3 regions of the Labrys monachus genome follow, and region 3 is predicted to be linked to each of the others. Evidence: predicted binding sites of a transcription regulator. Region 3 holds the regulator's gene; each other region holds the start of a gene.
What was found. The regulator LexA, encoded in region 3, represses DNA repair genes until DNA is damaged. The targets are predictions, from matches to a motif close to TGTTCNNNNTGTGTTCNG.
Positions count from the first base shown of each region.

Region 1: a site for LexA is predicted at 5,716-5,733, ahead of J3R73_RS12830 (DUF763 domain-containing protein). Genes of this name have one in related genera too.
Region 2: a site for LexA is predicted at 8,244-8,261, ahead of ssb (single-stranded DNA-binding protein). Genes of this name have one in related genera too.

Region 1 is NZ_JAUSVK010000001.1:2,830,746-2,841,339, forward strand. Features, by position in the region: gene zwf (glucose-6-phosphate dehydrogenase) at 1-399, opposite strand, end outside; gene J3R73_RS12805 (alpha/beta fold hydrolase) at 546-1,481, opposite strand; gene J3R73_RS12810 (hypothetical protein) at 1,679-1,933, opposite strand; gene tkt (transketolase) at 2,218-4,260, shown strand; gene J3R73_RS12820 (hypothetical protein) at 4,329-4,757, opposite strand; gene J3R73_RS12825 (hypothetical protein) at 4,894-5,493, opposite strand; gene J3R73_RS12830 (DUF763 domain-containing protein) at 5,759-7,045, shown strand; gene J3R73_RS12835 (CsbD family protein) at 7,405-7,608, shown strand; gene J3R73_RS12840 (cysteine hydrolase family protein) at 7,685-8,293, shown strand; gene J3R73_RS12845 (IclR family transcriptional regulator) at 8,336-9,121, opposite strand; gene J3R73_RS12850 (hydantoinase B/oxoprolinase family protein) at 9,218-10,594, shown strand, end outside.
Region 2 is NZ_JAUSVK010000001.1:3,990,097-4,000,690, forward strand. Features, by position in the region: gene queF (preQ(1) synthase) at 293-754, shown strand; gene kdsA (3-deoxy-8-phosphooctulonate synthase) at 837-1,667, opposite strand; gene J3R73_RS18205 (VOC family protein) at 1,742-2,632, opposite strand; gene pyrG (CTP synthase) at 2,718-4,346, opposite strand; gene secG (preprotein translocase subunit SecG) at 4,460-4,858, opposite strand; gene J3R73_RS18220 (lysine--tRNA ligase) at 4,978-6,684, opposite strand; gene J3R73_RS18225 (MarC family protein) at 6,865-7,497, shown strand; gene ssb (single-stranded DNA-binding protein) at 7,571-8,068, opposite strand; gene J3R73_RS18235 (hypothetical protein) at 8,539-8,970, shown strand; gene J3R73_RS18240 (hypothetical protein) at 9,068-10,585, opposite strand.
Region 3 is NZ_JAUSVK010000001.1:3,294,210-3,304,803, forward strand. Features, by position in the region: gene moaC (cyclic pyranopterin monophosphate synthase MoaC) at 1-60, shown strand, start outside; gene J3R73_RS14935 (molybdopterin molybdotransferase MoeA) at 60-1,280, shown strand; gene lexA (transcriptional repressor LexA) at 1,396-2,109, shown strand; gene J3R73_RS14945 (pentapeptide repeat-containing protein) at 2,275-2,880, shown strand; gene J3R73_RS14950 (TOBE domain-containing protein) at 2,977-3,183, opposite strand; gene J3R73_RS14955 (ComEC/Rec2 family competence protein) at 3,281-5,581, opposite strand; gene gltX (glutamate--tRNA ligase) at 5,689-7,110, shown strand; gene gltA (citrate synthase) at 7,422-8,714, shown strand; gene J3R73_RS14970 (TetR/AcrR family transcriptional regulator) at 8,829-9,455, shown strand; gene lpxB (lipid-A-disaccharide synthase) at 9,463-10,594, opposite strand, start outside.

The DNA.
Region 1 (10,594 bases), 460 kb from region 3:
GACATTGCCGCTCAGCATGGTCTTAAGCTGCGCCATGTCCTTGGGCTTGGTGAAATCGGCCTGCTGGTAGGTCATGCGATCCGCTAGCCAGCTCCAGACCTTCCCGTCGATATGCGGCACGTAGAATTCGGCGTTCGGGTTGCGGGTGAAATCCTGCATGGTATCGGAGAGCTGGCCGACCCAGCCTTCGGTCGTATCCGCCACCCGGTCGAGGCCGACGATGCGGAACCCGTCGTCGAGCAGTCCCGCGCCGGCGAGGTTGTACAGCGACGGCGTGAGCAGCCGTCGGGTCAGATCACCATGCGCTCCGAAGACGACGAGCGTGCAGGCAGGCGCCGCCGGCGTCGGAGGTGCGGCGTCCGAATCATCGTGTGGGGCCGTCGGATTGTCGTTCGCCATCGATCGCCTGCTCGTGTTGTGGGGATTTCTCGCTCACGCCCCGTGTTGCGAAGGGCGGGGCGGTCATCGGAAGGGCCGCCGCAGGGCTGCAATGCGGCGGAAGGCTTGGGGTAAATGCTTTTGCGGAAAGGAATAGAGCGTGCACGTCACGCCGAAAAGAACGCCTGCAGGGCCGCGGCGGTTTCCTCGGGGCGCTCCTCCGGCAGCGAATGGCCGCAATCCAGGGCTCGGCCGTCGACGTGAAGCGCCTTTTCCCGCCATGTGTCGAGGACGTCGTAGAGCGCGCCCACCGTGCCCCGCGCCCCCCACAGCGCCAGCAGGGGAACCTGGATGCGCGCCTCGGCATCGGCGGCATCGTGATCGAGGTCGATGGTCGCCGCCGCGCGATAGTCCTCGCAGGCGGCATGGCGCATGGCCGGATCGAGGTAGCAGCGCAGATATTCGGCGAAGGCCGCCGGCTCGGTGGCACCGGGTGTCCGGAGCTGGCCCTCGATATGCGAGCGCAGGAAGAACGCCGGGTCGGCGCCGATGAGGCGTTCGGGCAGCGGCGCGGGCTGTATCAGGAAGAACCACCAGAAATAGCGGGTGGCGAACGCCATGTCGGTGCGGGCATACATGGTTGCCGTCGGCGCGATGTCGATGACCGCGAGGCGCGACACGGCGTCCGGATGATCAAGCGCCATGCGATGGGTGACGCGCCCGCCCCGGTCGTGTCCCGCCACCGCGAAGCGCGCATGGCCGAGCATTCTCATCAGCGTGACCTGGTCCAGCGCCATGCTGCGCTTGGCATAGCCGACATGGTTTTCCCCGCCGTCGGGCTTGCTGCTGTCGCCATAGCCGCGAAGGTCGGCGGCGACGACGGTGAAGTTCGTCGCCAGCGCCGGAGCCACCTTGCGCCAGACGATATGGGTTTGCGGATGGCCGTGGAGGAGGAGCAGGGGAGGGCCGGAGCCGCCCACCGCCGCCCGGATGGTGACGCCGCCGCCGACGTCGGCGGCAATGAGATCGAAACCCGAAAGGAAGGGAGACGGCCCGAGACGGACGATGCCGGGCGTCGTCAGCGGGGTGGCCGGCCCAGGCATGGCATTGCTCCGGAAGACGGTTTCGGCGAGGGCGCGACATTGGCGGGCCAATCGGACGGTATCAAGGCAAGGACAGGAGAGCCTGCGCCCGCCCATGCCGATGGGATCGTCCCGTCGAGCCCGGTGGGCGAGGGGCCGTTCGGCCTCCATCGTACCCGCTTCGGCCGGAGCGACGGTTGCGATCTGCGTCGCCCGCCCTACGATTCGAAATCGTAGCGGGAGCGCTGGATGCTGGGCTCGGAATCCTCCAGCCCTGCCGGGCTGTCCGCGGCGATGTCCGAGAAACGGAGGGAAATGGTGACGTCGATCCCCTCCTTGATGGCGCGGGAGGCGGACGACACGGCGACGTCGAACGCAGCCTCGGGCAGTTCATAGGGGCCGCGCGAGGTCTCCTCGTGATGGATCATCCATCCGGCGGAGGATCGGCTGATCCGATAGACGGCATCTTTCATCGGGGGCTCCCTCGACATGAGTGGCATCCGGACCGGTGCGCAGCCGGCGGCCGGCGGATCGGGCCAGAAAGAAGCCCGGCTGATGAGCCGGGCTTGAAGTCGTCACAGGGGAAAGTGATTACTGCATTGACGAAACGTGCAACTATCGAGCGGGTTCCTCACGGAGCGGCAAAATCGACGCACCGGCGCTGAAGCCGGAACGCCGCCGACTCCGAACGATTATGGGTCCATGGCCGCAGCGCCCCCATGCCTTTTCGAGAGAAGCAATGATGCAGGATGTTTCGATGACCCAAGGTTCGATGATCCAGGGGAAGACATTGCCCGCCCCGCGCGATCCCCATCTGCGAGACCTCGCCGACTGCATCCGCGTCTTGGCGATGGATGCGGTTCAGGCCGCCAAGAGCGGCCATCCGGGCATGCCGATGGGCATGGCCGACATCGCCACCGTTCTCTTCTCCGACTTCATGAAGTTCGACGCGGCGGATCCCCACTGGTTCGACCGCGACCGTTTCCTGATCTCGAACGGCCACGGCTCGATGCTGCTCTATGGCCTGCTCTACCTGACCGGCTACAAGGAGATGACGATCGAGGAGATCCGCCGATTCCGCCAGATCGACAGCAGGACGCCGGGACATCCGGAATATCATCACGCGCCGGGAATCGAGACCACCACCGGCCCGCTCGGCCAGGGGCTTGCGAATGCCGTCGGCCTGGCGCTCGCCGAGCGGATCATGAACGCCACCTTCGGCGACGGCCTCGTCGACCACTTCACCTATGTCTTCATGGGCGACGGCTGCCTGATGGAGGGCATCAGCCACGAGGCGATATCGCTGGCCGGGCACCTCAAGCTCGGCAGGCTGATCGCCTTCTTCGACAATAATTCGATCACCATCGACGGCTCGACCGATCTTTCTGTATCGGACGACGAGACGGCGCGCTTCCGCGCTTCCGGCTGGCATGTCCAGGAGATCGACGGCCATGACACGGATGCGATCCGCGCCGCCATCGCCGAGGCGAGGACGGTCACCGACCGGCCGTCGATGATCTCCTGCCGCACCATCATCGGCTTCGGCCTGCCGACCAAGGCGGGCACCCAGAAGGCGCATAGCGATGCGCCCGGCGAGGAGGAGATCGCCGGCGCCCGCAAGCTGCTCGGCTGGACCTCGCCGCCCTTCGAGATCCCGGCGCCGCTCCTGGAGGACTGGCGCAGGATCGGCGCCAAGGGGCGCGGCGCGAGGCAGGCGTGGTTGGAGCGGGTCGAGGCCGCCCCGCCCGGTCTCAAGCAGGAATTCGAACGCCGCAACGACGGCAGGCTGCCGGACGCCTGGCGGGACGCCATCGCAACGGCGAAGCGCGAGCTCCTCGCCGGCGGCAAGGACATCGCCACCCGCCAGGCGAGCGGCATCGTGCTGAACCATCTCGCCGATGCCATCCCGGAACTGCTGGGCGGATCGGCCGACCTGACGCCCTCCAACAACACCAAGGCGAAGGGGCAGATCGAGATTGCGCCGGGCGCGTATAAGGGCTCCTATATCCATTACGGCGTGCGCGAGCACGGCATGGCGGCGGCGATGAACGGCATCGCCCTGCATGGCGGCCTCATCCCCTATGGCGGTACGTTCCTGACCTTCTCAGACTATTGCCGTCCGTCCATCCGCCTCGCCGCCATGATGGAGATCCGCACCATCTTCGTGATGACGCATGATTCCATCGGTCTTGGCGAGGATGGGCCGACCCACCAGCCGATCGAGCATCTGGCCGCGCTGCGCGCGATACCGGGCCTCGCCGTCTTCCGGCCGGGCGACCCCATCGAAACGGCCGAATGCTGGGAATGCATCCTCGACAGCTCGCGCCGCGCCGCGCTGATCGCCCTGTCGCGCCAGCCCATGCCGCTGCTCCGCCGCGAGGAGAGCCCGGAGAACCTGTCGGCACGGGGCGCCTATGTCCTGAAGGACGCCGAGGGAGGTCCGCGGAGGCTGACGATCATCGGCACCGGTTCGGAACTGCATCTGGCGGTGGAGGCGCGCGAGATCCTGCAGCGGGAGGGCGTGCCGACCGCGGTGGTGTCGATGCCCTGCCGGCTGCTGTTCGAGGAGCAGGACGCCGCCTATAGGCGCCATGTGCTCGGCGACACGCCGGCCCGGGTGGCGGTGGAGGCCGGCGTCGAAATTTCCTGGGGCCGGTATCTCGGTTTCGAGGGCCGCTTCGTCGGCATGCACAGCTTCGGCGCATCCGGCAAGATCGACGACGTCTACAGGAAGTTCGACATCACGACGGAAGCGGTGGTCCGGGCGGCGCGGGAAGTCCTCGATACCGTCCACGGATGACGAACCGTGCCCCTGTCGACGGTGTGCCGCCCCTGCCGGGGCGGCAGCCTCCGCCGGCATGAGCCCCGTCAGGGATTGAGAATGGCGATTTCGATCAGGCGGGCGATGTTCTCGGCCGTCAGCTCGCCGGGTGCCGACATCTCCGGCATCTGGCCGGCCGGATTGGCGGAGCGGTCGAGAATGTCGCCGCGTATCACTGTGATGGTTCCGTCCGCGGTCGAGACATGGGTCGGCCGTCCCTCGCCGACCCGGAAGGAGACGCCGGATGGCCGCCCGTCGCCGTGGTCGCGGTGAAGGCCGTACCAGAATTTCGCCGGCCCGAATTTTTTCTGGACGCCGGCGAGGTAGGGCAGCACGACCGTCTCGATGGCGGTCTGGCATTGGTCGTAGCGATCCTTCGCCGCGGCATTTTCCGGCGTCTTCGCCGGCTTTCTGACGGCCGTCTCATCCTGGCTTCTGCTGTTGAACAAATCGAGCAGTTCTTGTTCCGTCGGCATGGCGTCCCCTTTGGCTGCGCTGCAGCATGCCGACGATAATGAGCGAGGATTCCTCTTGTTCCGGACCGCGGTTCTTTCCCCTTGAGGCAGGCCATGCCCGCTTGGCCGTCCGCGGCCCGGCGAGAGACCTCGGCGCTCACTCGCTGTGCGGAAGCTTCAGGTCGGTCGCAATGCCGAGCGCCCACGCCGTCGCGCCGGAAACCCTGTAGAGGCCGACGAACTTGGCCTTGTCGATCAGTTTCGCCGCGCCCGGGACCCCCATCTCGTTGAAGGTCGCCACCATCACCGACGACCCCTCATAGGAATATTGCTGCTCGCCCTGCCGCCCGCCCCAATTGCTGGCCTGGTGAAAGCCGAGGCCATGGTTGCGCGTGTCGCCGTCGACCACGGACTGGGCATTCAGGTAATAGCGCCTGACGCCGCCGACGAAGACGGTCGTGCACGCGCTGGCACAGGAGGCGCGGCCGGCATCGACGACGGTGCTGAGGCCGGCCGCCCGGATCATCTCGCTGATCTTGTAGGCCTCGTAGACCATGCCGCCCGGGCTGTTGAGGTAAACGAGCTTGATCTGGGAAGCGCCCGGCCTGGAGAGGAACAGGCGGAGCTGACGGTCGTCGCCCGCTTCGATCGGGCCGTTCATGCTCAGAACCGAACCGTTCTGGGACAATTGCAGGGCGTGAGCACCCGGCATCGCTGCGAGGAAAAGCCCCGCGAAGACCATCGAAAACCTTACCATATCCAATCTCCCTGAATAGCCTTTCTTCACCGCGGTCGGCGGGGCGGACAACATCGCGCGCGGCCAGTCCGCCTCAGGCTCGCTGGCCTGTCAAGCCGTCAGATCTGCCATCCGATCGGCCCACGCACCCCCGGCGCGCCACGAGAGCGTCGGTCGCCCCTGCGCATGGGGTTCGTGCGCGGGCGATCGACGGGGAGGCTTTCACCGCCGCCGTTTTCCGTGTAGAACGTTCAGTGAACGCCGGGCGCCGCGGAGGAACGAGAAGATGGCACGTCACGCCGGCAGCGCCGATCTTCCCCTGCATGGCGGCAGGGTACCGAAATGGCTTGCCGACCGCATGGCCCTGCTCGGCGTGATCATCAGCGAGGCGATCGTCCACCATTACGGGCGCGACGAGCTTCTGCGCCGCCTTGCCCACCCGTTCTGGTTCCAGTCGTTCGGCGCCGTGATGGGCATGGACTGGCATTCCTCCGGCATCACCACCAGCGTCATCGGCGCCCTGAAGCGGGGCCTCGCACCGCGGGCGCAGGAACTGGGCATCCATGTCTGCGGCGGCCGGGGCCGGCATTCGCGCCGCACGCCGGAGGAACTCGTCGCCATCGGCGACCGCGTGGGTTTCGACGGGGCGGCCCTGGCCCAGGCGAGCCGCCTCGTCGCCAAGGTGGACAGTGCGGCCGTGCAGGACGGATTCGACCTCTATCTGCACGGTTTCATCGTTACCGACGACGGCCGCTGGACCGTGGTTCAGCAGGGCATGAACGGCGACAGCCGGCAGGCCCGCCGCTATCACTGGCTTTCCGAAGGCCTCGGGAATTTCGTCGATGCGCCGCACAGTGCCATCGAGGGCGCCCGGCAGGGCGAGATCGTCAATCTGGCGGACCGGCGGGCCGGCCGCTCGCGCAGCAGCCAGCTCGATCTTCTCCGCTCCTTCGGTCCGGACCGCATCCTGCGCGAAGTCGCGGCCCTGGAAGCGCGCGTGCCGCCCGCCCGTTCCTCGGCGATGCCGGAACAGTTGTCATTGCCGCATTTGGTGATGCCCGCCCATCACGAGGTCCGCCCGGCGGACGTGAACGCGAAGCGTCTGCACGGCAACCTGGCCGCAGCTGCCGATCGCGGGCCGGCCGACTTCGCGGAGCTTCTGCTGGTGCCGGGGGTCGGCGCGCGCACGGTGAGGGCGTTGGCGATGGTGGCCGAGGTCGTGCACGGGGCGCCCTGCCGTTTTTCGGATCCGGCGCGCTTCTCGCTGGCGCATGGCGGCAAGGATCGGCATCCGTTCCCGGTGCCCACCCGGGTCTACGACCAGACCATCGGCATCCTAAAATCCGCTCTGGAGAAGGCGAAGATCGGCCAAGGCGACCGGCTGGACGCCATCCGGCGGCTCGACGAGCAGGCGCGGCGCCTCGAACGCCATGCCGCCGGGCCGGCGGTGGACGACCTCATTGCGCAGGAGCTTCGCGACTCGCATGCCTATGGCGGGCGGAGCGTGTTCGGCTGGGAACCGCCGGTGGACGAGCAGCTTCCGCTGGCCGGCGCGCCGAGGCGGCGCGCCTGATCGGGGCGGTCGGGGAACCGGATCCTCGGCGGTGGCGCGGGCGATGAAATCGTCCTTCTGCCTGTCGAACGTTGCGGGTGGATTCCGATTTGCTCGACGCCGGCATTGCGGTTCTCTCCGCCTCTCCGCTTCCAGGCGAGGATGAAGGGCGAAAGGTGCACCCGATGTCGAAAATCGACGGCCCGGCCGGGAAGGGAAAACAGCCGCCAGTCCGTCGAGATCTATCCGCGGAATCGAGGATCGAGTCGGGTCACGCGGTGGCGCCGCGTCTTTTCCGCCGCGGACCATTCATGAAGAATACTCTGAAACTTTTTTCGAGCCCCGGCGTTATACCTGCATCTTTCATACAGGAGATGACCATGGACTGGAATCGCGTCGAAGGAAATTGGAAGCAGGTCAAGGGCAAGATCAAGGAGCAGTGGGGCAAGCTCACCGATGACGACCTCGACGTCGTCGCCGGCAAGCGCGACCAGCTGGAGGGCAAGATCCAGGAGCGCTACGGAATCGCCAAGGACCAGGTCCGGTCGGACGTCGACAGCTGGTACGGTCGCCAGAAGTGGTAATCAGAGGGAAGGGAGCGCTTCGGCGCTCCCTTTTTTGATGGCATTTGCAACCATTCGGGCGGAGCTTGACACGGCGATGGGAGGAGGCGGCCTTCGCTACGGTGATCTCGGGGCGACGGCCCGCCATCTGTGCGTGGACATGCAGAGGCTGTTCGCCGAGGACACGGCGTGGAAGACCCCCTGGATGGATCGCGTATTGCCACAGGTCCGGCGCATCGTCTCGCGATTTCCCGAGCGGACGATCTTCACGCGCTTCATTCCCGTCCGGCACGCCGGTCAGGGAAGAGGCACGTGGCGGCGCTATTATCGGTGCTGGCCGATGATGACGATCGACGCGCTCGGCATCGAGATGGTCGATCTCGTTCCCGAACTCCACCGTTTCACACCACCCGCGCAAATTCTCGACAAGCGTGCCTATTCGCCCTGGTACGAGACGGATCTCGAGGCGAGGCTGCGGAGCGAGGGCGTCGATACGCTGATCGTCTCCGGCGGCGAAACGGATGTGTGCGTCCTCAGCGCCGTGCTCGGGGCCGTGGACAGGGGCTATCGCGTGGTCGTGGCGACCGACGCGCTGTGCAGTTCCACGGACGAGACGCATGACGCCTCGATCAAGGTCTATGAGTCCCGCTACGGCCAGCAGGTTGAAGCGGTGACGACGGACGACATCCTCGACCGTTGGAACTGAGCCGTCGCGGGCATCCGGCCCCGGGGTTCGATGCCCTCGGCGTCAAGCGCCGGCTTCGCCGTGCGCCTCGGGGCGGAAACCGTTCCTCGCGCTGATCGTCCGGGCATGCGCGACCACGAGGTCGAGCAGCGACTGCTTCCGGCTCGCGAAACGCTGGGCGACCACCGCAATGTCGAGCGCCGCGACGACCGTGCCGCCGGCGTCGTAGATCGGCGCCGCCACGCCGCAGCCGTCGGCGTCCATTTCCTGGTCCGAGATCGCGAAGCCTTCCCTGCGGGCATCCTGAATGAGGCTGCGTATGCGCACGCGGTCGACGGTGGTGTGATCGGTCAGCCTCACGATGCGCTCGCGGGCAAGATGCCGGTCCGTCAGGACGGGATCCCAATAAGCGAGGAGCACCCGGCCGAGCGCCGTGCAGTAGGAGGGCAGGCCCCCCGCCAGTTCCGAGTCGTAGCGGACCGGCATGGAGCCGACGCATTTGGCGATCGTCTTGAGGCGCCCGTCGCGCATGCGTACGCCGAGCAGGACCGTCTCGCCGCATTGGTCGCGCAGCTGGCGCATGACGGGCTGGGCGAGGGCGATCAGCTGGGCGTCGCCGCCGCCTGTCCAGCCCGGGCCGCTGCGGCACGCCTCGTTCAGGCGATAGCGCTCGCCGTCCTCCCGCATGGCGTAGCCTCGGGACACCAGGGTCGCCAGCAATTGATGGGCACTGCTCTTGGGATAGCCGAGCTCGAGCGCGACCTCCTTGAGGCTGACCGGCCGGGTCGAACGCGCGAGCAGCTCCAGCATCTCGAGCACGCGCACGGCGCTTTTCACTTCTTCGTTCATATAGGCGAACCATATTCCGCTTGCTGGATGAAACTGCCGCCATGAATGTGTCGGTGTCAACCGCGGCCGCGTGCCGCGTCCACCGAGGAACCCCGGATGTCGTCTCCCGCATCAATCGGCCGCGACGCGCCTGCAGCCGCTGCGCTCGACGCCATCGCGATCGAACTGATCCGGAACAGCTTCCATTCCATCTGCGACGAGATGTTCGAGCTCGTGGTCCGCTCCAGCCATTCGCCCAACATCAAGGAACGCCGGGATTGCTCGTGCTGCCTCTATGCGCCGAGCGGCGAGATGGTGGTGCAGGCCGAGCACATCCCGATCCATCTCGGCACCATGCCGCAGGCCCTGAAGGCGATCCTGGCGGAATATCCGGCCGGGACGATGCAGCCGGGCGACGCCTTCCTGGTGAACGATCCCTATTTCGGCGGCAACCACCTGCCCGACCTGGTGATCGCCGGGCCGATGTTTCTCGACGGCGTTCTCGTCGGCTTCGCCGCGAGCATGGCCCATCACACCGATGTGGGCGGCATGACGCCGCGCAGCATGCCGGCCTCGGCGGTCGAGATCTTCCAGGAGGGCCTCAGGATCCCGCCCGTGCGGCTGGCGGAGGGCGGCCGGATCAATGGCGACATCATGCGCCTGGTCGCCCTGAACTCCCGCCTGCCGGCGGAGCGGCGCACCGACGTGCAGGCCCAATTGTCGAGCCTGCACATCGCCCAGCGGCGGATCGACGACATGGGGCGGCGCTACGGCGCCGAAACCCTGCTCGCCGCCCAGCAGGCCCTGCTTTCGATGGGCGAGGCGGCGATGCGGATGCGCATCGCGGCACTCGACGACAGACGGCTGACCGGCGCCTCCGTCGCCGATTTCGGCGGCGATTTCATTCCCATCCAGGTCGCCATCTACAAGGAGGCCGGTTCGCTCGTCGTCGATTTCGAGGGCACCGGCGCCCAGACGCGCAGCCCCTTCAATTCCTGCCTGTCCAACACCTATGCCTGCGTCTACATGGCGCTGCGCGTCGTCCTCGGCGACGACATCCCGCCGAGCCAGGGACTCTACCGGCCGCTGATCCTGCGGGTGCCGGAGGGATCGATCCTCAATCCGGCCTATCCCGCCGCGATCTCCGCGGCGACGCAGGTTTCCTATCACACCTTCGAGGCGCTGATGCGCGCCTTCGCGCCGGTCAGGCCCGACAAGGTGCTGGCCGACACCGGCGGCGGCGGCGTGTTCTCGTTCGGCGGCCTCAATCCGCGATCGCCCGGCATGTTCGTCTATGGCGAGGCGCTGGGCGGCGGCGGCGGCGCGAGCGCGACCTCGGACGGCGATGCCGGCGTCATCCCGCCGGTGGCGAACCTCCACGATACGCCGGTCGAGGTGCTCGAGACCAACATTCCCGTGCGCATCGAGCGCTACGAGCCCGTCGAGGGGTCCGGCGGCGCCGGCCGCCATCGCGGCGGGGCCGGGCTGCGGCGC
Region 2 (10,594 bases), 700 kb from region 3:
CTCATAGCGGATGAGAGGAAGAGGCGGAAGAGTAAAACAATGTCATGGGAACGCCATCGATCGGAGCGCTCCCGGGTTGAAAGCGCCGGATTCCAGCGCCTCCCGTTTCGTATATCCCGTCATATCGGCCAGTCCATGGCCGCTGCAGAACGCAAAGCTTGCATCCGCCCCGGAAATGGCGGAATGGCTCGCCTCGACTCTAGCCTGCCATACGCGAAGCTTTCGCGACGGCCTTTTGACGCATGGCGGGATCCGGCCGCGTGCCGGGTCCCCACCATGCGAGCGAGGACCCATGACGTCTTTCGACCCTTCCACGCTGCAGCTGGGCAGCGCCGCCGCCATCCCCTCTTCGCCCAGGGAAGCCCGCCTCGACAGGGTGCCCAACCCGCAGGCGGACACGCTCTATCTCACGCGCTTCACCTGCCCGGAATTCACCTCGCTCTGCCCGGTGACCGGCCAGCCCGACTTCGCCCACCTCGTCATCGACTATGCCCCGAGGGACTGGCTGGTGGAGTCCAAATCCCTCAAGCTCTACCTCGCCAGCTTCCGCAACCACGGTGCGTTCCACGAGGACTGCACGGTCGCGGTCGGCCGGCGGCTGGTAGACCTGCTCGATCCGCACTGGCTGCGCATCGGCGGTTATTGGTATCCGCGCGGCGGCATGCCCATCGACGTGTTCTGGCAGACCGGCAAGCCGCCGGAGAGCCTCTGGCTGCCCGACCAGGGCGTGCCGACCTATCGCGGACGGGGCTGAGCGGCAGCGCGGACATCCTGTCCGCTCTTTCCTAGCCCCCCGCGTTTCAGGATGCGGGCTGGAAGCCCGCGCTCCCGGGGGATCAGCTCTTGGCGATCTCGTCGAACTGCTTCAGCCGCTTCAACAGGGCTTCGAGTTCGCGCAGCGGCACCATGTTCGGGCCGTCCGACGGGGCGTGGTCGGGATCCTGATGGGTCTCGATGAACACGGCGGCGACGCCGACCGCCACCGCCGCACGGGCGAGGACGGGCACGAATTCGCGCTGGCCGCCGGACGAGGTCCCCTGCCCGCCCGGCTGCTGCACCGAATGGGTGGCGTCGAACACCACGGGCGCGCCGATCTGCCGCGCCATGATCGGCAGAGAGCGCATGTCGCTCACCAGCGTGTTGTAGCCGAAGGAGACGCCGCGCTCGGTCACCAGCACGTTGGGGTTACCGGCTTCGGTGATCTTGGCGACGACGTTGGCCATATCCCAGGGCGCCAGGAACTGGCCTTTCTTGACGTTGATCACCCGCCCGGTGCGCGCCGCGGCGACAAGCAGGTCGGTCTGCCGGGAGAGGAAGGCCGGGATCTGCAGCACGTCGACCACCTGCGCCAGCTTCGCGCATTGCTCGATCTCATGCACGTCGGTGAGCACGGGCAGGCCGAATTTCTCGCGGATCTCAGCGAAGACCGGCAGCGATTTGTCGAGGCCGACGCCGCGCGCGCCCTTGGCGGAGGTGCGGTTGGCCTTGTCGAAGGAGGTCTTGTAGATCAGGCCGATGCCGAGCCGGTCGGTGATCTCCTTGATCGCCGCCGCCATCTCCATCGCATGGTCGCGGCTTTCCATCTGGCACGGACCAGCGATCAGTGTCAGCGGCAGCGCATTGCCGATGCGCAGGGAGCCGAGGGCGACGACAGGATTGGGTTTCATGATCGATCCGGGGTGGGTTCATCGGGGATGGGGATGGAGGCACGGGGACACCGAGGCAACCGCGGCCTCGCCGGTCAGGCGCGCGGCGCGCCCGCCTTCGGCTCCTCGAACAGGATCGCCGTGCCGAAATTGTCGGGGGCGGCGACCGCCAGATGCCGGCGGTGGCGGAGGAAGGGAATGCCGGCCTCCTCCAGCCGCTGCGCCATCGCCTCGAGAGGCGCCGAGACCTTGAACGCCGCAAGGCGCGGACCGCCGGCCGGCGACAGAGAAGGCTCCAACCCCAGCACATCGCGATAGCAGTCGGGCGTCATCGCCTCGATCGTCCCGCGCGGCGTCACGATCGCCATGTTGCGTGCACCGGCGCAGGCCGCCCTCGATGCCGTGAAGGCTTCGAAGAACGGCACCAGCGCCGCCGGCGTTTCCGCCAGCAGCACCACGCCGGCGACGCCCGTGGCGCCGTTCGGATGGCGCTGGAAGGCGGGATTCCAGAAATTCTGCGGTTCGTGCTGCTGGCAGGCGAAGAAGCCGGCCTCGGGCATGGCGGGATCGGCGGCAAATGCCAGCGTGAAGGCGACCCGCGCCTTCGTGCCGTCCGGCTTCACCGCGATGCGCTCGAAGAAGAACGGCCTGAAGCCACCGATGCCGGCCGCATCGAAGGCCTCCTTGTCGGCCGCCGCGTCCAGCGATTCCACCACCAGCATCGGGAAGCCGTCGCCATGGGCGTCGAACTGGCGAGCGATCGTGCGGGCGAAGCTCATCGTTTCCGGTTCGGGCGCGGGAAGCTCGATCCCCTCGCCCAGCGTGATGAGTTCGAGAAAGGTGCCCGGCATCTGCACGATGCGGTTCTCGGTGCCCCAGGGATGGCGGTTGCGCGCCCCGACGGTGAAGCCCATCGAGCGGTAGTGGTCGGCCGCGGCATCGAGGTCGCGCGTGGCGAGAACGAGATGGTCGAGACCGCGCGCCATGGCATGCTCCTGGATTGCCCGCCGACAGGGCCCGATCGCCTCACCGGCCTTCCCGCAAGGCCGGTCAGGACGACCGGCCTTGCGACTACACCATCCGGCTCTGCTCCACCGCGGCCGCGATGAAGCTGGAGAACAGCGGATGCGGCTGGAACGGGCGGGACTTCAGTTCGGGATGATACTGCACGCCGATGAACCAGGGATGGTCGTCATACTCGATCGTCTCCGGCAGGAGGCCATCGGGCGACAGGCCGCAGAACACCATGCCCTTCTGCTCCAGCCGCTCGCGATAGCCCATATTGACTTCGTAGCGATGGCGATGGCGCTCGGAGATGGAGGTTGTATCGTAGATGGCGGCGATCTTCGAGCCGCGCTTGAGCGTCGCCTGATAGGCGCCGAGCCGCATGGTGCCGCCGAGGTCGCCGCCCTGCGCACGCTGCTCGAGCTCGTTGCCCTTCATCCACTCCGTCATCAGGCCGACCACCGGCTCGCTGGTCGGGCCGAATTCGGTCGAGTTGGCCTCTGCGATGCCGGCAAGGGAGCGCGCTCCTTCGATCACCGCCATCTGCATGCCGAAGCAGATGCCGAAATATGGCACCTTGCGTTCGCGCGCGAAGGTCACCGCCTTGATCTTGCCTTCGGCGCCACGCTGGCCGAAGCCGCCCGGCACGAGGATGCCGTGCACATGTTCGAGATAGGGCGTGGGATCGCCCTGCTCGAAGATCTCGCTCTCGATCCAGTCGAGATTGACCTTCACGCCGTTGGCGATGCCGCCATGGGTGAGGGCCTCGATCAGCGATTTATAGGCATCCTTGAGCCCGGTATACTTGCCGACGATGGCGATGGTGACCTCGCCCTCGGGATTGTGGATCGTCTGGGAGATCCTGCGCCAGCGCGACAGGTCCGGCCGCGGCGCATCCTCGATGCCGAAGGCCGCGAGCACTTCGCCGTCGAGGCCCTGCTCGTGATAGGCCACCGGCACGTCGTAGATCGAGGCGACGTCGCGAGCCTCGATCACCGCGGCCTCGCGGACATTGCAGAAGAGCGCGAGCTTGCGCCGCTCCTCCCGCGGGATCTCGCGGTCGGTCCGGCACAGGAGAATGTCAGGCTGGATGCCGATCGAACGCAATTCGGCAACCGAATGCTGGGTCGGCTTGGTCTTGAGCTCGCCGGCCGAGGGAATATAGGGCAGCAGCGTGAGGTGGGTGTAGATGCAGGCTCCGCGCGGCAGGTCGTTCTTGATCTGGCGGATCGCCTCGAAGAAGGGCAGGCCCTCGATGTCGCCGACCGTCCCGCCGATCTCGACCAGCACGAAGTCGATGCCGTCATTGCCCTTCAGCACGAACTCCTTGATGGCGTTGGTGACGTGGGGAATGACCTGGATGGTGGCGCCGAGATAATCGCCGCGCCTCTCCTTGGTGATGATGTCGAGATAGATGCGGCCGGTGGTGATGTTGTCGTCCCTCGAAGCGGGACGGCCGGTGAACCGCTCGTAATGGCCGAGATCGAGATCGGTCTCCGCGCCGTCGTCCGTCACGAAGACTTCGCCGTGCTGATACGGGCTCATCGTGCCCGGATCGACGTTGAGGTAAGGATCGAGCTTGCGCAGACGAACCTTGTAGCCGCGCGCCTGCAGGAGCGCGCCGAGGGCGGCGGAGGCCAGACCTTTGCCGAGAGAGGAGACCACGCCGCCGGTTATGAAAATGTACCGCGTCATGGAGCCCCACTTAATGAAAAACAAAATGATTCGACGAGCGGGCAACAACTGCCCGCGGGATTATTTTCACGACCGATCGAGCCGTCCGGCCAGGGCCGGACGGCGACTCGCCGCTACGGCTTGGCGGGAGCGGCCGGCGCCGGCGCGGCGGGCTGCTGCTGCAACTGGTCGAACAGGGTGCCGCCGGAATTGCCGGCGGGCGCGGCGGGCTGCTGGGCGGGGGCGCCCGACTGCGACGCCGGGGCGGCCGGGGCCCGGATCTGGTCGAGCAGCGACCCCGAGGAACTGCCGTGATAATTGGCGAGGATGCTCAGAAGGAGGCTGGTGATGAAGAAGGCCGTCGCGAGGCCTGCCGTCGCCCGCGTGAGCAGGTTGGCCTGGCCGCGTCCGGTCATGAAACCGCCCGTGCCACCGCCGATGCCGAGCCCACCGCCTTCGGAACGCTGCAGGAGCACCACGACGACGAGCGCGAGAACCACCATGAGGTGGATCGAAATGAGAACGGTTTGCATTGACTGATCCGGATATAATTCGCGCGGGTTCCTACACGAAGAGAGGGCCCCTGGCTACCCCCGCGCATATAGGATGGCAATTCGGGCTGCACCAGCCCCCTATTTCGGCCAAAGATCGGTCACGACGCCTTCCGCGAGGCGACGAACGTCTCGTGCTCCCGCAGCAGCTCGCCGGAGAGCGCCTTGGCGATCAGGGTCCGCGTCTCGGCGATGCCGTAGATGGCGACGAAGGAGCCGAAGCGCGGGCCGCGCTGCTCGCCGAGCAGGATGCGGTACAGCGTGTTGAACCATTCGAGCGACACGCCCGGCCGTTCGGGCGTGGCGCCCTTGGCCTTGAAATCCTGGTAGGGCGGCAGGGCGCGGCCGACGTCGTAGACCGCCTCCTGGATGGCGGCGGCGTCGGCGCCGGGCGGCAGGTCGGCGAGGGCCTGCGAGAGCTTCTCCAGCGCGGCCTTTTCCTCTGCGGTGGGTGCCGCATAGCGCTTTGCCGGCTTCACGAAATCGCGGAAATAGCGGATGGCGAAGCCCACCATGGCGTCGAGGCGCGGATGGGTCGCCGCGCTGGCGCCGGGCGCGTAGCGCTGCAGGAACGCCCACAGCACGTCCTTGGATTCGGCATTGGCCACCGCCACCAGGTTGAGGAGCAGGGCGAAGGTGACGGAAGTGCGTTCCCCGTCTCCGCCGATCGTCTCGGGCTGGGGCGGATGGCCGCCATGGATATGCCAGACCGGGTTGCCGAGCCTGTTCTTCCAGTCCTGCTTTTCATAGCCGCCGAGGAATTGGAGATAGTCGTCGACGGCGCGCGGGATGACGTCGAAATAGAGCCGCTTGGCCTCGCGCGGCTTCTGATACATGAACAGGGCGAGGCTGTCGGGCGAGGCGTAGGTCAGCCACTCGTCGATCGAAAGGCCGTTGCCCTTGGTCTTGGAGATCTTCTGGCCGTTCTCGTCGAGGAACAGCTCGTAGTTGAAACCGTCGGGCGGCGTGCCGCCGAGGGCGCGCACGATCTCGGACGACAGCTTCACCGAATCGATCAGGTCCTTGCCGGCCATTTCATAATCGACGCCGAGCGCATACCAGCGCATCGCCCAGTCCGGCTTCCATTGCAGCTTGCAATGGCCGCCGGTCACCGGCGTCTCGAAGCGCTCGCCGGTTTCCGGATCCTTCCAGACGATGGTGCCGGCCTCGGCGCGGGTCTCCTCGACGGGCACCTGCATGACGATGCCGGTCTTTGGGTGAATCGGCAGGAACGGCGAATAGGTGGAGGCACGCTCCTCGCGCAGGCTCGGCAGCATCACCGCCATCACCGCATCCATATGGCGCAGCATGTGCAGCAGCGCCGCATCGAAGCGGCCGCTCCGATAGCATTGCGTCGAGGACAGGAATTCATATTGGAAGCCGAAGCTGTCGAGGAAGCGCCTGAGCATCGCATTGTTGTGATGCGCGAAGCTCTCATACTGGCCGAAGGGGTCGGGAACCTGCGTCAGGGGCTTGCCGAGATTGGCCTGCAGCAGGGCGGGGTTCGGCACGTTGCCCGGCACCTTGCGCAGCCCGTCCATATCGTCGGAAAAGGCGATCAGGCGCGTCGGCACGCGGCCCTCGGTCAGCACCTGGAAGGCGTGCCGTACCATGCTGGTGCGCGCCACCTCGCCGAAGGTGCCGATATGCGGCAGGCCGGAGGGGCCGTAGCCGGTCTCGAACAGGATCTCTTTCGCGTCTCCGGGCCGCTTCTCGAGCCGCGAGACGAGCTTCCTCGCCTCCTCGAACGGCCAGGCGGCGGAAACGTTTGCGGCCGCGACGAGCTCGGCCGGATAGAGATTTGACATGATGAACTCGACGATTCCTGCTAGCTGCGGAGGACGACCGGCCGTTCCCGGCGGTTTGGCCTTTGCCGGCAGCCTGTTGACGCACAGCCTTATTCAGGCTGCGTCGCAGCGTCAATCTTGGTGAGGCGCGGGTGCGGCGCAAGACGTGGCGCAACAAGAAGCGGCGGACGCGGAAAAGGCATGTCGATCACCGATTATCTCACCGCCGCCATCGTGACCCTGCTGGTGGTGGTCGATCCCCCGGGCCTCGGTCCCATCTTCCTGGGCCTGACGCGCGGCATGACGAAGGACCAGCGCCATGCCGTCGCATGGCGGGCGAGCGTGATCGGCGGGGGCGTGCTCGCCTTCTTCGCCCTTGCCGGAGAGCCCTTCCTGCGACTGCTCGGCATTTCGACACCGGCCCTGCGCATCGCCGGCGGCCTGCTGCTGTTCGTGATCGCCTATGAGATGGTGTTCGACCGCTCCAATACGCGCAAGAGCGAAACCGCGGAGACCGCGATCACCAAGGATTTCATTTCGAACGTCGCGGCCTTTCCCCTGGCGATCCCGCTGATCGCCGGGCCGGGCGCGATCACCGCCACCATGCTGCTGGCGGAACAGGCCCATGGCCGGATCGTCGATTTCGGCATGCTGTTCGTGGTGATCGCCCTCGTCATGGTGGGCTGCTATGTCTCGTTCCGCCTGGCATCGGTCATCAACAGGCTGCTCGGCATCACCGGCAATGTGGTGCTGACGCGCCTGCTCGGCATCGTGCTGTCGGCCCTGGCGGTGCAGTTCATCCTGGATGGAGCGCGCGCCGTCCTGGCCGGATGAGCGCCTGTGCGGCGCCGGACCCGACGGGGCGGGCGGGGACGCTTCTTCCGCCCCCTGCCCGCCTCCGGACCTCTCAGAACGGAATGTCGTCGTCCATGTCGGAGCTGGAGAACTTGCTGCCTGCCGCCGCCGGTGCCGGACGGCGTTCCATCGGGCTGGCTGCTCCGAAATCGGCGCCGGCATAGTCGCGGCCGCCCTCGGCAGCCGGGGCGCCGCCGCCGCGAGAATCGAGCAGCGTCATCTCGCCGCGATAGCGCTGCAGCACGATCTCGGTCGAATATTTTTCGACGCCCTGCTGGTCATTGTATTTGCGTGTCTGGAGCTGGCCTTCGATATAGACCTTGGAGCCCTTGCGCAGATACTGCTCGGCAATGCGCGCCAGCCCTTCGTTGAAGATGACGACGCTGTGCCATTCGGTCTTCTCCTTGCGCTCGCCGGTCGCCTTGTCGCGCCAGCTCTCGGTCGTCGCCACCCTGAGATTGACCACCGGCTCGCCGGAATTGAGACGCCGTACCTCCGGATCACGGCCGAGATTGCCGATAAGAATAACCTTGTTCACCGATCCCGACATCGGCATCCTCCTTCGCTTCACGGCGCCGGCACAGAATCCGGCCGCACGCCTCCACGCGCCGTCAAAGCGCGTCATCGCTTCTGCTTTAACATGTCCTCGGCGCGGAATACGCCAGGGAGCGCATTTATGCCTTGCCTATCCCCAACCAAATGGCCGTATGCCGCGAGCACGCTTTTGTTCCACATTTGTTCGCGCGATGCAAGCTTCGATTCGAGCCGGCGAAGCATTCCGTCCGCCTCGCCCTGCGCAGATCAGATTTTTCGGTCACCCCCTCTGCGCGGGGCCCGTGCGGTCTGCGGCAATACTGTGGAGACACGTGATATTTTCGATGAAAACCCTTGCCATCATTGCTGATGTTGCAGGATAAACGCGGGATGGATTCCGCGACGGATCCTCCCATCGCTCTTTCGCCACATTGGCCGTGCAGGGAGGCTGATCGCTCACAGTGAACTCTATGCGAGGGCAGCATCATGGCAGGACTTGGACAACAGCGCGACTCCACCGACAGCGCCAACACTGTGGCCGCCTTGGGCCTGCGGCGTGCGGCGCTGCGTGGCATGCTCGCCTCCCCGATCATCGACGCGGATGACCAGAAGGGCCTGCGCGACGAGCTCGTGAACGAGTTGCGCTCGATCGCGCTCTCGATTTCGCGCGCTCCCTCGAAGAACGCCGTCGAACTCTGCGCCAAGCTCGACGTTCTCGGCGAGGAATATCGCCCGGACGGCGACAGCGGCACCATCCGCGAGCTGATCGCCAGCGTCCGCCGCGACGTCGTCAGCCTGACCGCACGGCCGGCCGTGCAGGAGCGCTCCTCCTTCCAGACGATCCGCCCGCTGCATAACCAGCGCGCCACCGACGCGCATGCCGCTTCGGCAGACGCGGACAAGCACGACGGCGACTAAACGCCCGGCTCCAAAAGCCTTCATGGACAAAAGCCCTGCGCGACGATGCCGTCGGCAGGGTTTTTCTTTTGCCCGTTCGAGCCGCCGCCGTCTTGGCTCACCTCGGTTTGCCGGGCCCGAAGGTCTGCCCGTTCACCGTGATCCTCCTTGCCAGGCTGTCGAATTCGACATCCCACACGGCACGCCCGTCCGGGCCCGCCTTCGCCAGGCCTTTGATGAAGGCGAGGCTGAGCAGGGCGCGCTGCCTGTTGGGCAGGGATGAACCGTTGATCGCCGCGATCAACCCGTCCAGCCCACTGGCCGAAATGGTCGCCGTGCCCTGCTGGGCGGGAACGATGGACGTGTCGCCCCGCCCTGTGACATCCAAGCCGGATGCCTTGAGTTCCTGCTCGAAATGGAGGCGCGGATGGCCTTGCGCGAACAGGCCGGCGAGCGCCGCGTGCAAGTCGCCCGGCAGAGGCGGGTATTTGGTGGCGTCGAAGTCCCGGATGACCCGGCGGGCCATGGCCTCGAGATCGAAGCCCGCAATCTCGAAATCCAGCCGCCCCTGCGTCGGCACGAAAGACTTGGCCCAGTCGGGAACGAGGTCGTCCGGCAGGGAGAGCCCCGAGACCGCGATACCGAAGCTGTAGCGCGCCTGCGGAACGAGGCCAGTGCTGCGGATCTTCTCGTCGACGGCCGCCGCACGCACGATACCCGCAGGCGTTCCCATGCTGAAATCGTTGAGGACCATATCCCCCGAGATCTCCCGCCAGAGCGGCAGCGCGGCGAGCGCCTTCGACTTCATGCCCTCCTGTAGGGCGGCGATCCCGCCAGCCATGTCCTTGCCGGCCAGGAGAGCGATGATTTCCAGGATCTTGCCGGCGGCGAGACCCTTTACCGTGAAGTCCTGATGCGCGGCACCGGCCCGTATGACCGTCGCGGGCGTCGGCCGAAGTGGGTTCTTCACGGTCACGGTCTCGACGAGATCGGCCAGATCGGCCGTCATATGGGCGTCCACACTGTCGGCGGCCGGGGCGGCGCTTGTCTGGACGGCGATCCTTCCGAACGTGGCGTCGATATCCTCGACCGGCGTGCGCAGGGTCAGCGTCTGCCGATCGCAGCCTGACGTCGAACGGGAGAAGAGAGCGAGCTTCGGGTCGAACGTGCCGGTTGCCGTGCATCCCTCCAGCCGTTCCTCGAGACGGACGGCCGGAGCCTTCCCGGCGCTCGCGAAGGAAAAGAACAGAGGCGCCGGAGCCGAGGTCATTGCGTAGGTGCCGTCATCCTGAGGTGTCAGCTGGAGATGGAAGGGACCGAAGCGGATGACGGGACCGTCGGCGGGAAAACCCAGCTTGCCGCTGTCGAAGTCGGCGTCGAGCCCGTAGCTCTCCCCCTGCGGCGTGATGGTGATCAGCCCCTTGTCGAAAGGGGCCCGGCCGATGAAACGGGCCAGCGCATCCGTCAGGTCCCGGGCGCCCTGCGGCGTCGCCGGCTCCGCCCAGGCCGGCGATGCCGCGAAGCCGATGCCGACGAGCGCACCGAGGACCCTCGCCCGCGCGAGCGAAGCGACACAAGCAGCCGGCCTCCCGCTGCGCCGGCGAAGCCGGATCGAAGCGAGCATGGAAGCAGACATCGATATTCT
Region 3 (10,594 bases):
ATCCGCCTGGTCGAGAAGTCCGGCGGCAAATCCGGCGATTGGCACGCGGAGCAAGAGTGATGGCCCTGTTACCCGTCGCGGATGCCCTTGCGCAGATCCTGTCCGGGGTCACGGTCTTGACCGAGGAACAGGTGCCGCTCGGCACCGCCCGGGGACGGGTCCTGGCCGCCTCCCTCCCGGCTCTGCGAACGCAGCCCGGCTTCGACGCCTCCGCCATGGACGGCTATGCGGTCCGGGCGCAGGATGCGGTGGCAGGCGCCTGCCTGACGCTGATCGGCGAATCCGCCGCCGGCCACGGCTTTGACGGCCGTCTCGGCCCGGGAGAGGCGATCCGCATCTTCACCGGCGCGCCCGTTCCCGACGGCGCGGACGCCGTGGTGATCCAGGAAAACACCCGCCGAGAGGGCGATCGCGTCACCATCGAGATGGGCGCCGTCGCCGGCCGGAACATCCGCCGGCGCGGCCTCGACTTCATTGAAGGGGCGGCCTCCCTCGCCGCCGGCTCCCTCCTCGGGCCGCGCGACATGGCGCTCGCGGCGGCGATGAACTACCCGGCCGTGCCGGTGCGCCGCCGGCCCAAGGTCGCCATCCTCGCCACCGGCGACGAACTGGTCCTCCCCGGCGAGGCCGTCGGCCGGGACCAGATCGTCACCTCGAATTCCTTCGCGCTGGCGGCCTTGGTGGAAGCCGAAGGCGGCGAGGTGCTCGATCTCGGCATCGCGCCGGACGATTTTCCCGCGCTGGAAGCGGCGATACGCCGGGCGCGCGACGAAAGGGTGGATGTCCTGATCACGATCGGCGGCGCATCGGTCGGCGACCACGACCTGATCCAGACCGCCCTCACCCGCGAAGGCATGACCCTCGGCTTCTGGAAGATCGCCATGCGGCCGGGCAAGCCCCTGCTGCACGGAAGGCTGCAGGGCATGCATATTCTCGGCCTGCCCGGCAATCCCGTCTCGGCGGTCGTCTGCGGCATCCTCTTCCTGGCGCCGCTGCTGCGCGCCCTGCTCGGCCGCATCGACGCCGCCGTGCCGCGCCGCAGGGCCGTCTTTGCCACCGCCTGGCCGGCCAACGACCTGCGCGAAGACTATTTGCGCGCCCGCTTCGTGGCCGACGGGGAATCCGGCCCGCCGAGGGTGGTGCCGTCCACGCCCCAGGATTCGTCGCTGGTCGGCGTCCTCCAGCAGGCCGATTGTCTCGTCATCCGCCCGCCTCACGCTCCCGCGGCGAAGGCGGGGGATGCGTGCGAGATCATCGACCTGCGCGCGGCCGGATATTGAGCTTTCTTCACGCGAAGTTCATCCTTGCGGAACACAGTATGAACATGTAGCACTGTTCATGATTTGTTTGCCGATTTGATCGTGATTCGCGCCTTCCAGGACGGGATTCCCCCAGATGCTCACCAAGAAACAACATGAGTTGCTTCGGTTCATTCATGAACGGCTGAAAGAGCAGGGCGTCCCCCCCTCCTTCGACGAGATGAAGGAGGCGCTCGACCTGCGGTCCAAGTCCGGGATCCACCGCCTGATCATGGCGCTTGAGGAGCGCGGCTTCATCCGCCGGCTCCCGAACCGTGCCCGTGCGCTCGAAGTGGTGCGGATGCCGGAATCCTCGATCCCGGGCCTGTCGCTCGCCTCCTCGCAGCGCGGCTTCCGGCCGAACGTGATCGAAGGCAATCTCGGCAAGGTGAGGCCCGTCCGCCCGGATGGCGACGACGATGCCGCTCGGCCGGTCCTGGTGCCCGTCATGGGCCGTATCGCGGCGGGTACGCCGGTTTCGGCGATCCAGACCAAGAGCCACACCATCAGCGTGTCGCCGGAAATGCTCACCTCGGGCGAGCATTTCGCCCTGGAGGTTCGCGGCGACTCGATGATCGAGGCGGGTATATTCGACAATGACACCGTGCTGATCCGCCGGCAGGATCACGCCGACACCGGCGACATCGTGGTGGCGCTGATCGACGACGAGGAAGCGACGCTGAAGCGCCTTCGGCGCCGTGGCGCCTCCATCGCGCTGGAAGCGGCAAACCCGGCCTATGAGACCCGTATTTTCGGACCGGACCGGGTCCGTATCCAGGGCAAGCTGGTCGGGCTTTTCCGGCGCTACTGATGGCGGCGGAAGCCGCTGCTGGAGCCCGTGTTTGCGGGTAGCGCTTCGACCGACCGCTATCCCGTGATCCCCGTCATGTCCGCAGACGATCCCTCTTCCATGGCAATTTCCGGGCGTGCTCTCACGCGCCGGGAAGTCGAGGAATTATCCCGCCGGCGAGCGGCGGTGCGGTTCGTCGATTGCGATTTCGGAGGTGTCGATCTCTCCGAACTCGACCTGGCCGGCTGTGTGTTCGACCAGTGCCTCGTCCGACAGACGAAGCTGAACGCCGCGAAGCTCGAGGCATCCCGATGGACGGGCTGTCGCGGGGCCTTCGCCGGTTTCGGCGGCGCCTCGCTCACGGATGCCGCCTTTCGCTCCTGCGATCTCAACAATGCGAGCTTTCACGGCGCCTTGATGTCGTCCGCGAGATTCAGCAGCTGCAAGCTGACGGGCTGCGACCTGTCGGAGGTGCGCACGCTCGGCACCATTTTCGAGGAGACGCTGCTCGTCGCTGCCAAGCTGCCTTCCTTCTCGTTCCGGAAAATGGTGCTCGACCGCGTCGACTTCAGCCAGGCCGACCTGCACAAGGCCGATTTCCGCCACGCCGTCTTCAAGGGCTGCAGCCTGCACGAAGCCGACACGGCCGATGCCCGTTTCGAAGGGGCCGATTTACGCGGCGCCGCACTCGGCGGCCTTCAGCTCCTCGACACCGCCCGCTTTCGCGGCGCGACGATCTCGCGCGGGCAGGCGGACGCGCTGCTTGCGGCATTCGGCCTGAAGATCGGCTGAGGCCGGCGGCGCAGGGCGCCCGACAGACGAGACGCAAATGCCATGCGCCGCGCAGAAAGCGTCGATCGGGCAGGAAGAGGAGGCGCCAGAGCGACCTCAGTCGACGGCAACCATCACATCCGACGCCTTGATCACGGCATAGGCCGCCTTGCCCGGCACGAGCTGCAATTCATCCACCGCCTCGTTGGTGATGGAGGCCGTGATGATCGCGCCGTTGACCTCGATCTGCACATGGGCCGTCGTCTGCCCCTTGGTTACGGATTTGATCGTCCCTTTGATCTGATTGCGCGCGCTGAGTTTCATCACGGGTTCCTTCCTGATCGAGCTGCGGCAGCTGGGTGGAGGGAGGGACCGCAGCATTTCCTCGTAGCAGCTTGTCCTCCGCTCGGCCACGCCGGGTTCAGTCCTCCGGCTGCGGCGGCGGTGTCTCCTCCGATACCGCTGTATCGCCGGCTTCGGGAGCGGCGGGCGGGACGGCGGCCGCCGGTCGCCTGGCGGGCCGATAGGCCGGCGCCCAGGGCCGTGACGAAGCCGGTTCGCGCGCCATCACCACGCGCCATTGCGGGACCCTCGTGCCGGGTGCCGGCGGGTCCTCGTAGAGCGCGATCGAGCCGGCCTGGTAGACCGCGTCCCGGCCGAGGACGACACCGTCGCCGGCGCAATGCGGCGGTATCGGCAGCGGGCCGGCCAGCACGGTCACGTTGCCGCAATCCTCCTCCACCGCGTTGTCGGTGTGATCGAGCATGAAGATGCCGCCGCCCTGCAGCGGCGCCGAGCATCCTTCCTTGTCGCAGAGGCGGCGTTCCGCAAGGCTGGCATCGTCCGGCTGGCGGCGATCGCCGATGGCGAGCAGCCATTCCTTCATGGCGAATTTGTCGGATCGGTTCGCCAGGGCGGTCAGCACGTCGCCGTCCCGGACCAGGGCCGCATGACCGTTGGCGCCGAACAGGGCCACCGGCCGCTGCGCGGCGGCGGCGAGGCACAGTCCGCACCCCAACGGCAGGACGGCGACCAGCGCGAGGCGGCTTCGCAGAATGGCGAGCAGCACCAGTGCCGCGGCAAAGCAGGCCAGCGCCGCTGCGGAGAATTGTGGCAGCACCAGGTCGGAGCCGGGCCATGTCGCGACGAAGCGTGCAATGTCCATGAACCAGCCGACCGTCACGCCCATCGCCCACCAGACCGGCGCGCCATAGCCGAAAGGTTCCGCGACGAGGGCCACGAGCGCCAGCGGCATCATCATGAACGACACGATCGGCGTCGCCACCAGGTTGGAAGCCAGGGACTGCAGGGTGAGGCGATGGAAATGGAAGGCGGAGAAAGGAGCGGTGGCGAGCGAGGCGACCGTCGTCGTCAGCATCATCGCCAGCACGATCGTGACGACGGCCCCCAGCGCCCTCTCCCACGCCGTGACAGGCTTCGCCTTGCGCCTCCTGCCCCACCATTCATGGCCGGCGACCAGCATGGCGACCGCGGCGAAGGACATCTGGAAGCTGGGACCGAGCACCTGCTCCGGCGTCGTCAACAGGATGAAACTGGCGGAGAGCGCCACGTTTCGCCGGGTGATCGCGCTGCGGCCGAAGGCCGTGGCCACCAGCACGATCGCCGTCATGATGAAGGAGCGCACCGTCGCCACTTCCGCCCCCGAGAACAGCGTGTAGGCCGCGGCCGGCAGAAGGGATGCGACCGCCGCCAGTTCCTTGGCCCCGCGATAGAGCACGATGCGCTGCGACAAGGCGAGGATCGCACGGATCAGCCAGAACAGTCCGCCGGCGAACAGCGCCATATGCAGGCCGGAAATCGAGACGACGTGATAGAGGCCGGAGGCGCGCAGCGCATCATTGGCCGAATCGGGAATCTGGCCGCGCTTGCCGGTCACCTGGGAAGCCGCAATCGCGCCGTCCTCGCCGGGGATGGCATCGACGATCCGCGCGGTGAGCGCATTGCGCTGCCTGTCGATGCGGATGCCGAGGTCTTCGAGAAAGCCGGGCTCGATCGGCCTGGCCGCTCGCGTCACCTTGCCCGCGACGAAACCGACGGCGCCGATGCCGTCGAAGAAGGCGTCCCGGGCGAAATCATAGCCGCCGGGCACGGCGGGTGACGGCGGCGGGCGCAGCAGCGCCTTCACCGTCACGGTGTCGCCGGCCGCGAGGTCGCCGGCGCTGCGGACGGTCAGGCGCACCTTGGACGGCACGGCGTCGCCGGCCAGGCCGTCGATGCGGCCCGGGCGCAGGACGATCCTGGCGCCGCCGCCGAGCTTTGCGTCGACCGACAGCACGAGGCCCGTGACGTCTGCCGCGAGGGGGCGGACCAGCTGCGGCGCAGCCACGCTGATCGTGCGGAGCCGCGCGGCACAGAACCCCACGCCGATCGCGGCCACGCAGACGAGCACGACGTGGAGACCCCACCGGCCCCGCATCGCGACGGCGGCTGCGGCGGCGAGGGAAGTGGCCAGGAGCGGGCCGGCGAGACCGGGCTCTTCCGGCGCCGCGAAATAGGCGATGACGCCGATGCCGAGGAAGACCGGGACGACCAGCGCGAGATCGAAGCCCGCGACCTCCTCGGACAAGGCACCGGCCAGCCATGCCCGCAGACGGGCGGCCATCCACCGGCCGGCACCCGCGCCGGGCCAGACGAGAACGGCCTGCCCCGGCGCGCGGCCCGGCACGCCTGCAAAAATGCGGCTGCGCTCATTCTCCGGCAAAGGCGCCCCCGCCCGCTCTACCGCCCGATGAAACCCTATGCTAAACGCCCAAGCTTATTTGGGTGAGTGCCGCTCGCCAAGAACTTCATTGGGATTTGTCACAACCGATGTCTTTGCCCGTCATCACCCGCTTCGCCCCCTCGCCGACCGGCTTTCTCCACATCGGCGGCGGTCGCACGGCCTTGTTCAATTGGCTCTATGCCAAGGCGAAAGGCGGCAAGATGCTTCTGCGCATCGAGGATACCGATCGCGAGCGCTCCACGGACAAGGCCATCGCCGCCATCATGGACGGGCTGTCCTGGCTCGGCCTCGATTGGGACGGGGATCCGATCTTCCAGTTCGCGCGCGCCGCGCGCCACCGCGAGGTCGCCGAATGGATGCTCACCCGGGGCAAGGCCTATCATTGCTACGCCACGCCCCAGGAACTGGAGGAGATGCGCGAACTCGCCCGCAAGGAAGGCCGTCCGCCGCGCTATGACGGCCGATGGCGCGATCGCGATCCGGCGACCGCCCCCAAGGATGTCAGGCCGGTCATCCGCCTGCGGGCCCAGACCGAGGGCGAGACGGTCATCGAGGACGACGTGCAGGGCACGGTGCGCTGGGCCAACAAGGATCTCGACGATCTCGTACTGCTGCGTTCGGACGGCACGCCGACCTATATGCTCGCCGTCGTCGTCGACGATCACGACATGGGCGTGACCCATATCATCCGGGGCGACGACCACCTGACCAACGCCGCGCGGCAGAAGCAGATCTACGAGGCGATGGGCTGGGACGTGCCCCATATGGCCCATATCCCGCTCATCCACGGCCCGGACGGGGCCAAGCTCTCCAAGCGGCACGGCGCGCTGGGCGTGGATGCCTACCGCGCCATGGGCTATCTGCCGGCGGCGATGCGCAACTATCTCGTCCGCCTCTCCTGGAGCCATGGCGACCAGGAGATCTTCTCCACCGAGGAGATGATCGCTAATTTCGACACCGGCGCCATCGGCAAGTCGGCCGCGCGATTCGACTTCAAGAAACTCGAGAACATCAACGGCTTCTATATCCGCTCCTCGACGGACGAGGATCTGATGGCGGCCATCGACCAGCTCCTGCCGCATATTCCCGAAGGCCCGGCCCTCGCGGCGCGGCTCGACGCCGGCATGCGCTCGAAGCTGATCGCCGCCATGCCTGGATTGAAGGAGAGGGCCAAGACATTGCTCGAACTGCTCGACGGCGCCAATTTCCTGTTCGCATCGCGCCCCCTGCCGCTCGACGACAAGGCCAAGGCGATATTGACCGCCGAAGCCCGCACGACGATCGCCAGCCTCCTGCCGCGCCTGGAGGAACTGCCTGAATGGAGTGCCTCCTCGACCGAGGCGATCGTGCGCGCCGCCGCGGAGGAGACCGGCGTCAAGCTCGGAAATCTCGCCCAGCCGCTCCGAGCCGCCCTGACCGGTCGCACGACCTCCCCGCCGGTCTTCGACGTGCTGGCCGTGCTCGGCCGGCAGGAGAGCCTCGCGCGGCTGAGGGATCAGGCCGACTGACCGGAGGGCGGCGGCGCCCTTTGGAAGCGCAGGCCGAACCCCACCATCATACCGGTCAACAGGGCCGCGGCCCGCGACGGCTGCGGGTTTCCCGTCGATGGCCGAGCCGCGGCGGCTTCAATTTATCGTGTAGAGTCGCAGCGGTGAGGAAACAACCGAACCGGCGTTTCCCTTCTTTGTCATTCTTGCGGCATTGCAGCAAATGGTCTACCCAACATCATCGGATGGACGGATGCGCAGGCCCCAAAAAGAGGTCACGGCCCAACATCGGGCGCAAGCGCAGCCGCGCGTTTTCCGCAAAGGAGACAGGCATGAGCGGTGATACGGCAACTCTGACAATAGGCGAAAAAACGATCGAGTTGCCGACCCGAAGCGGCTCCGTCGGCCCTTCCGTCGTCGATATAGCGCCGCTCTACAAGCATTCGGGAATGTTCACCTACGATCCCGGCTTCACCTCGACCGCGAGTTGTGAATCCCAGATCACCTATATCGACGGCGACGAAGGCGTGCTGCTCTATCGCGGCTATCCGATCGAACAGCTGGCCGAGCACGGAGACTTCCTCGAAACCTGCTATCTGCTCCTCTATGGAGAGCTGCCGACGCCAGCCCAGAAGGCGGATTTCGATTATCGCGTCGGGCGCCACACCATGGTGCACGAGCAGATGGCCCGCTTCTTCCAGGGCTTTCGCCGCGATGCCCATCCGATGTCGGTGATGGTGGCTTCCGTCGGCGCGCTGTCGGCCTTCTACCACGACTCCACCGACATTTCCGATCCGCACCAGCGCATGATCTCCTCCATGCGCCTGATCGCAAAGATGCCGACCCTGGCGGCGATGGCTTATAAATACACGATCGGCCAGCCCTTCGTTTATCCGCAGAACAACCTGGACTATCCCTCGAACTTCCTCCGCATGTGCTTCTCGGTGCCGTGCGAGGAATACAAGCCCAATCCGATCCTGGCCCGCGCCCTGGACCGTATCTTCATCCTGCATGCCGATCACGAGCAGAACGCCTCGACATCGACCGTGCGCCTCGCCGGTTCCTCCGGCGCCAATCCCTTCGCCTGCATCGCCGCCGGCATCGCCTGCCTGTGGGGCCCCGCCCATGGCGGCGCCAACGAGGCGGCGCTGAAGATGCTGCAGGAAATCGGTACCGTGGACCGGATCCCCGCCTATATCGCCAAGGCCAAGGACAAGAACGATCCGTTCCGCCTCATGGGCTTCGGCCATCGTGTCTACAAGAACTACGATCCCCGCGCCAAGATCATGCAGCGGACGACCCACGAGGTCCTCAACGAACTCGGCCACAAGGACGATCCGCTGCTCGAGGTCGCGCTCGAACTCGAGCGCATCGCCCTGCACGACGAGTATTTCATCGAGAAGAAGCTCTATCCGAACATCGACTTCTATTCCGGGATCACCCTGAAGGCGATGGGTTTCCCCACCTCCATGTTCACCGTGCTGTTCGCCCTCGCCCGTACCGTGGGCTGGATCGCGCAGTGGAAGGAAATGATCGAGGATCCGTCCCAGAAGATCGGCCGGCCGCGTCAGCTCTATACGGGCGCCACCCGCCGCGACTACGTCTCGCCCGCCCAGCGTCGCTGACGCCTCGCGCGGCCCTCTCGGACCTTCTTGCGATTGCCGGGCTCGTCCCGGCAATTTCATTTCCGGAAGGCCGCCCCTTTCAGCGCCGATGCGCCTGCTGCTACGATCCGGTTCATGGATCCGTCTGCCGTCGATTCTCTCTCGCCGCTCCGGGCCGGCAAGCGTGCCGCCATCCTTGAGGGAGCGCGCGCGGTATTCCTGCGCGAGGGCTTCGGCGGCAGCAATATGGACGAGGTCGCGCAGGCCGCCGGTGTCGGCAAACAGACGGTCTATCGCCATTTCGGTACCAAGGAAGCGTTGTTCGAAAGCCTCCTCGGCGAGATGTGCGCCGGCCTCTTCCAGCCGCTGGCCCCGGAGGGCCGCAGCCTGCGTGATGCGCTCCGCGCGATCGGGGAGAGCCATGTGCGGACGATGACCGCGCCGGCCAATCTCGCGCTGCTGCGCATCGTCGTCGCCGAGGCCGAGCGCTTTCCGGGCTTGGCACGGCGCTTCCATGCCGCCGGTGCGACGGCCCCGACGACCTATGTCGCGGCGATCCTTCTGCGCGAGACCGGCATCAGCGACAGCCGCGCCGAGGAACTCGCCGCCACTTTCCTCGAAATGGTCAAAGGCCCGGCCTTTCTGCGGCTCCTGCTGGGAGCCGCGCCCTCCAGCTGGAACGAATCGTTCGAACGGCAGATCGGGGAGGCGGTAGCCTATGTGAGCGGGCAGCTTCCCGCCCGGAGCCCGGCCGCCCGCTGACGGGCGGTCATCCCCGTGCTTTCCGCTTCGCCGCGATCGTCTCCAGCACGATCCCTGCCGCGCGTTGCGAGGGCGTCTCGCCGGGCACCCGCATCAGCCGATCGATCTCGGCGAAGGCGGCGAGCTGGGCGGCGCGGGCCGGCGTATCCCCGAGCAACGGGGCAAGGGAGGCCGCCAGATTGTCCGGCGTCACCTCTTCCTGGAACAGTTCCGGGACGGCCTCGCGTCCGAGGATGAGATTCGGCAGCAAAAAGAACGGTGCCTTCACCAGGCGCTTGGCCAGGAAGGCTTCCCAGCCGGGAAAGCGGTAGGCGCCGATCATCGGCACCTGCGCCAGCGCAAGCTCCAGCGTCACCGTGCCCGAGGCCGCCAGCGCGCCGCGGGCGCGCCGGAAGGCCGCGAACTTGTCGGCCTCGTCGGTGACGATCTGCGGCCTTTGCTCCCAGCCGGCCGTGGCCTGCCGCAGCCTCTCGGCATGGCGCGGCACCGTCGGCAGCACCGCATCGAACGGGCCGATCAGGGATGCGAGGCGCATCAGGGTCTTGCCGAAGATATCGGTGAGCCGCGTCACTTCGCTGGTGCGGCTGCCCGGCAGGACCAGAAGCTGAGGCCTTGCGCCGTCGCGCAGGGCGGCCTCCCGCGCATCCGGCCGCAGTTCGTCGAGCCGCTCCATGAGGGGATGGCCGACATAGCTGCAGGGCGGCCCCTGCAGGCGCTCATAGGCAGCCGGCTCGAACGGCAGCAAGGCGAGGACATGATCGACATAGGCGCGCATCGCCCTGGCGCGTCCCGGCCGCCACGCCCATACGCTCGGCGAGACATAGTCGATGATCGGCAGATCCGGCAGCCGCCTGCGCACCCTGCGGGCGACGGCGTGGGTGAAATCGGGGCTGTCGATGATCACCAGCGCATCGGGAGGATCGGCGACCACCGCATCGATCACCTGCCAGCCCCGGGCATAGAGGGTGCGGAAGCGGGCGAGAACCGCGGCAATGCCCATCACCGCGATGTCGTCGAGCGGAAACAGGCTGGTCATGCCCTCGCGCGTCATCGCCGGCCCGGCGGTTCCCCGAAAGACGATCGGCTGGTCCGACAGGGCCCGCAGGGCCTGCATCAGCTTGAAGCCGAGCTGGTCGCCC